Endozoicomonas gorgoniicola: one gene and its partner. Each later gene encodes a partner of the first gene's protein in a complex. Links are inferred from orthologs where the notes say so. Each region holds a gene or a part of one and is shown on either strand. Other genes may lie near its edges.

Evidence for each region. The genes of interacting proteins can lie anywhere in the genome.
Region 2: the proteins of NX722_RS12180 (region 1) and dsbD are in contact, whole or in part, in a crystal structure (PDB 1JZD), measured with the Escherichia coli proteins. The link is inferred for Endozoicomonas gorgoniicola from one-to-one orthologs.

What each region holds. Positions count from the first base shown.
Region 1 is NZ_JAPFCC010000001.1:2,646,926-2,649,999, forward strand. What follows is about bases 26-3,024. They hold NX722_RS12180 (DsbC family protein), read left to right. Parts: upstream 26-1,100; coding sequence 1,101-1,949; downstream 1,950-3,024. Other genes in these bases: xerD (site-specific tyrosine recombinase XerD), read left to right, coding at 64-969; NX722_RS12185 (hypothetical protein), read left to right, coding at 2,153-3,024. In the rest of the region: more of NX722_RS12185, read left to right, coding at 3,025-3,074. UniProt on the Escherichia coli protein: Acts as a disulfide isomerase, interacting with incorrectly folded proteins to correct non-native disulfide bonds.
Region 2 is NZ_JAPFCC010000001.1:6,139,312-6,142,264, reverse strand. Bases 40-2,917 are described here. They hold dsbD (protein-disulfide reductase DsbD), read left to right. Parts: upstream 40-477; coding sequence 478-2,358; downstream 2,359-2,917. Other genes in these bases: aroQ (type II 3-dehydroquinate dehydratase), read left to right, coding at 2,503-2,917; ppa (inorganic diphosphatase), read left to right, coding at 40-364. Outside these bases: more of ppa, read left to right, coding at 1-39; more of aroQ, read left to right, coding at 2,918-2,946. UniProt on the Escherichia coli protein: Required to facilitate the formation of correct disulfide bonds in some periplasmic proteins and for the assembly of the periplasmic c-type cytochromes.

The DNA of each region.
Region 1 (3,074 bases):
GCCATTTGCCTGCCGGGGCAGAATTCCTATACCATCCACTCAATACACCAACCAGTCGAACCAATGCCTGAACTCCCTCAAACCAACGAACCCGTTACGCAGTTTCTCCAGCATCTCTGGCTGGAAAAAGGCCTGAGTGAGAATACCCGCTCGTCTTATCAACGTGATCTCAGGCAATTCCAGGAATGGTTACAGGAACACGAACAGAAACCGGTGACCGAAGCAACCCGTGACAGCCTCAGTCACTACCTTGCCTGGCGCTACGAGCAACGCTACAAGCCTGCCTCAACCGCCCGAAGCCTCTCGAGCCTGCGTGGTTTTTACCGGTTCCTGCTCAGGGAAGGTGAACTGGCCAGAGATATCACCGCCAATATCGAACTGCCCAGACAGGGTCGCTCACTGCCTAAAACCCTGACAGAATCCGATGTCGAAACCCTCCTGAATGCACCGGATACCGACACTACACTGGGTCTTCGTGACCGATGCATGCTGGAACTACTTTACGCCTGTGGTTTACGGGTGTCAGAACTGGTGACGCTGACGTTAGACCAGATCAACCTGCGACAGGGCATTGTTCGAATCACAGGCAAAGGTGGCAGGGAACGCTTATGCCCAATGGGAGAAGAAGCCCTGACCCGGATTCTGGACTATATGAAATGTGCCAGACCCGAACTACTCAATAACATTGACAGCCCGGTCATGTTTCCGGGTCGACGAGGCCAGCCCATGACCCGTCAGACCTTCTGGCACCGAATCAAGCACCACCAGCAGACAGCAGGCATAACAGCGGATGTATCTCCCCATGTATTACGCCATGCCTTCGCCACTCACCTGCTTAACCACGGTGCCGACCTGCGGGTGGTTCAGTTACTGCTTGGACACAGCGACCTATCCACCACCCAGATTTACACCCATGTGGCGCGACACCGACTGGAAACACTTCACGCGGAACACCACCCCCGGGGATGACAAAGCCTCAACAGCGACTAAACTTCTGTGCCATACAATCCGATCAAGTCTGTTAGCAGTAACGATTTAACCAACAACAATCAAGCCAGCCAAAAGGCCTGGACCAAAAACAATAGAAACGAGGAACCCTCATGCGGCACAGCGCACTGATCCTTCTGGCTGGACTGATAGCCACACAGCCTCTTCTGGCAGAAGAAAAAGCCAGCCAAAAGCCTGAAACAACGGCTGTTGCCTCTTACGACAAAGAACTGGCAGGAATCCGTGAAGCGATAGAAATCCAGCTTAAGTCCCGTGACCCCAATATTCCTATCGAACGTGTTGAGCGAACCGGGTGGTCAGATGTCTACATGGTGGTTCTGACCGGAGGAGTTGTTATCTATGCCAGCAAAGACGGCCGCATGATCCTCAGAGGCGATATGCTGCGGCTGGAAGACGACGGCGGCATTACCAATTTGACAGAAAGCGTTCGTAATACCGCCGTAGCCCGGCAGCTAAACAAAATAAAGCCTGCCGATGTGATCAGCTTTAAACCCGAAGGCGAAGTTAAAGGTGTCGTTTATGCATTCACCGACGTTGACTGCGGTTATTGCCGGAAACTCCATCAGGAAGTGCAGGCAATGAATGATCTGGGCATCGAACTGCGCTATCTTGCCTTTCCAAGAGGCGGGCCGAACTCCCCGGCCTACAGCAAGATGGTCAACGCATGGTGCGCAGAAGACCGCAAAAAGGCTATTTCTGACCTTAAAACCGGCAAAGATATACCCTCCACGGCTGTTACCAAAAAAGGCGAACCACAACCGGAAGGCTCCTGCGCAGTGCTGGTTGATCAGCAGTATCAACTGGGAAACAAGCTGGGTGTCAATGGCACACCTGCCCTGTTCCTGGAAGATGGTCGGGCCATTCCGGGCTACCGCCCTGCAGCCGAACTGGCAAAAATTATGGGCATTACCCCACCCGCTCTCCCCGCTGCTTCTCAATGATGAATGGCTCTTAATGGGATAGATATCTCTTAATGGGATGGATGTCTCTTAATAGGATGTCTCTTAACAGGATGTCTCTTAACAGATAGTTGCCTGCCCTGCTGGCAAGGCAACTTCACCGCACCTTCCCTGCATTGGTCATTGAACTTTCTCAGGTCAGAGCTGTCTTTAGAGTATCGGGATAACCAAACGGACTTATTACTATGGAAGGACAAAGCGCTACCTCAGCCTCTAAACCAAGCTGGTACAACTACTGGCTCGACTTCCCCGACCTGAAAAAGGAATCGGAGAATTCCGGCGAAACGACGAATTCCGGCAAAACGACGAAAGTATCCATCGTTCCTGCGGAACCTTCCCAGACGGCTGCCGGTTCACCCTCCGACTCAGCCCTTCCGGAAACAAAAGACGTTAGACAAAGAAATGTTATTTCTGCCAATAGCTCCATACAGAGCCCCGACGAGCCTGTTGCCAATTTTGACAAAAACTTCACTGCGTTGATTGAGGATGCCCTATGGAACACATGCCCACCTGAAGAGGAAGACCAGTCCAGGCCCCGGCTCCCATCCCCCACTTTAACGGGCAATATTTCTCTGGGAACAGCACCAACAGAGGAAGGCAAAAATGAGAAAACAGAACAATTATTGTGCAATTATGACTTTGTTGAGCTGCAAGATTCCGACAAACAGGTCTGCAACCTCCTCCAGCATTCCACGAGCAGTGTCAACACAATCTGCCAGAAAGAATGGAGACTTCTAAGTGAAGAAGAGCAGGAAGACGCCCTGAAGGAAATAAGAGCCCTTACCCAGCTGCTTAGCACCTTTTCATCAGACGATCTGGCAACGATACTGGTCAGAGAAAGCTCAGGGCTGGAAGCCGCCTCGAGAATTGAACACCTTCAATCTCAGCTTGAGAAAATCAACGAAAATTACCGGGGACTGGCTGCCCTTTTGCAGCCCACGGAACCCGTCATCCAGGATACCAAAGCGTTATGTAACGCCCTGTACCCCAGAATTAAGCAATTACAGGTAAACCAGCTGGCAGGCTCCCATAAAGCCAGCGAATCCAGCTGGGAATCCTGCAACAATGTTGCCTGCGGCGATCCGCGCAAGGTTAACCCGGATGGTA
Region 2 (2,953 bases), 3.5 Mb from region 1 along the record:
CTATGGCTATATTCCACAAACCCTGGCTGACGATGGCGATCCGCTGGATGTTCTGGTCATAACACCTTATCCGGTTGTTCCGGGTTCTGTGATTCGCTGTCGCGCGGTAGGCATGCTGAATATGTCGGATGAAAGCGGCCAGGACGAAAAATTGATTGCCGTCCCACACGACAAACTAACTCCACTTTATCAGGGCGTTCAGGAATACACCGATCTGCCTCCCCTGCTGTTACAGCAAATCGAGCACTTCTTCGAAAATTACAAAGACCTCGAACCCGGCAAGTGGGTTAAAATTGATGGCTGGAAAGGCCGGGACGCAGCCTTTGAGGTCATCAAACACTCTGCTGCCAATTACAAAGGCTGATTAATAACAGGGTTGATGTATTCCGGTTTGCAGGCTAACTTGCAAGCCGGATATTAACTTCCACAATCAGGGACACCAGAACCAATACCAGAACCAAAAAAAAGCCATACATAATGTCCGGTAAATCATCCACAGCCTTAATAAAAAGCAGTGCTGTTACAGGAATGTTTCTGTTCCTGAGCCTGTTTCTATTTAGCCAACTGTTACGTGCTGAAGGGTTACAGGGGTTAATCAGTTCGTCACCATCAGGGCAGCAAACCTTCATCCCTGTTGAAGAAGCTTTTCAGCTGTCCGGCGAAATCCGCGACAGTCAGGCACTGATTCATTTTGCAGTCACTCCCGGTCATTACCTTTATAAAAAACGGTTCAGCTTTACTGCCCGGCATTCTGAAACAACACTGGGCGAACCCGTTTATCCATCAGGTAAAGAGAAGTTTGACGAAAACTTCGGAGAGCTGCTGGAAGTCTTTGACCAGAATATAACCATACAGTTGCCTGTCAGCAGCTCTCAGGACATACCGGAAATTGATGTTCGCTTTCAGGGCTGTGCCGAAGCGGGTCTCTGCTATCCCCCCCATACAAAAACTCTGGCACTGGCCGCCTCTGATGATTCATTTGTTCCCGTCAGCACCATCCTCTCGTCGGATTCAACATCTGCTGCCGCTTCTGACAGCTATTCAAGTAGCTATGAATCCACCATTTCAGAAAAAAGCCTTGTCGCTTCACTACTGCTATTCCTGCTGGCAGGCATTGGCTTGACATTCACCCCCTGCGTACTGCCAATGGTGCCTATTCTATCCAGTATTCTGGTGGGTAACTCAACGGCTTCGCGTCCAAAAATCATCAGTCTGACACTGGCTTACATCCTTAGTATGTCACTGACGTTTGCCATAGCTGGCACCCTGATGGGGCTCTTTGGCGCCAGCCTCAATCTTCAGGCAAAACTGCAGTCTCCCTGGCTGATTGGCCCCTTCGCAGCGCTGTTCGTCCTGCTCGCCCTGAGCATGTTTGGGCTTTATGAATTACAACTGCCTGAAAAACTACGCAATAAACTGGGTAACTCTGGCCAGTCGCAGGGCAAACTGTCCGGAGCCATGATAATGGGGGTTCTGTCAGCCCTCGTTGTATCACCCTGTGTCTCCGCGCCCCTGGCCGGAGCCCTGATCTACATAGGAACAACAGGGGATGCCCTGCTGGGAGGGCTATCCCTGTTTGCCCTTGGACTGGGCATGGGACTGCCGCTGCTGTTAATCGGTATCGGTGGACGCCACCTGCTGCCAAAGGCCGGACAATGGATGGATTCCGTCAAAACATTCTTCGGTTTTCTGCTTCTTGCGGTTGCGATCTGGATGCTGGAGCGGGTTATCCCAGGCCCCACCACTCTTTTACTGTGGGGAAGTCTGCTTATTGGGGCCGGGACCAGACTCGGAGCCATAAGCACTCAACCGAAAAAAGGTCGGGCAATAGCCAGCCAGGCCCTGGGAATCATTCTTCTGGTTTATGGCGGCAGCCTCATAGTGGGAGCAGCCAAAGGCAACACAGACCCTTTACAACCACTGGCTGCACCCGTTTTAACAGACCTCGCTTCTACAATCAGTCCTGAGACCCGTTCTGCGAACAACCGTTTAATCTTTACCAAAACCCATTCAGTTACAGAACTTGACAATCTATTACAGCAGGCAGCTCTTGCGAAACAACCCGTTATGGTTGATGTGTACGCCGACTGGTGCCTGTCCTGCAAAGTGATAGAGCGTACCGTTTTTCCTGACCCGGATGTCCGGCCTCTGCTTGAACAACTGCAACTGCTCAAGCTGGATATCACTGATAACACCCGGCACCATCAGGCCTGGTTGAACGACTACCAGCTGTTTGGCCCTCCTGCACTGCTGTTCTTTGACCCTTCAGGACAGGAAATGAGTCAAATCAGGACACTTGGGGAAATACAGGCTCCTACTCTGGCCAGCAAGCTGAAAACCCTGTTATCCGGTCAGTAACAAACCAAAAAAGATGACTGAGAAAAACTTATGCAACAAATTAGCTGAAATGCTTCGTAACTGTCATTAACGTACCGTAACAAGCACGAACTGGACGATTTTATAACATTACGGCACAATGCAATGCGATTGTGAGAGGAATACATGGCAAGCATACTTGTACTCAACGGCCCAAACCTTAACCTGCTCGGGAAGCGTGAGCCGGGGGTTTATGGCGCAACGACTTTGCAACAAATTAACCAGAACCTGGTCACACTGGCAGACAGCCAGGGGCATCAGCTGGAAACCTTTCAGAGTAACGCCGAGCACGAGCTGATTGAGCGTATTCATCAGGCCGGTGAAAAGGGTGTTGATTTTATCATCATCAATCCGGCTGCCTATACCCATACAAGTGTTGCTATCCGAGATGCCATTCTGGGTGTATCCATCCCCTTTGTTGAAGTGCATCTCTCCAACATCCACCGCCGTGAACCTTTCCGTCATCATTCCTATTTCAGCGATATCGCCGAGGGCGTTATTGCCGGACTGGGGCCCAAAGGTTATGAGCTGGCTCTGAGCTACGCTCTTGATCACGTAACCCGACAGTAAGACAAAC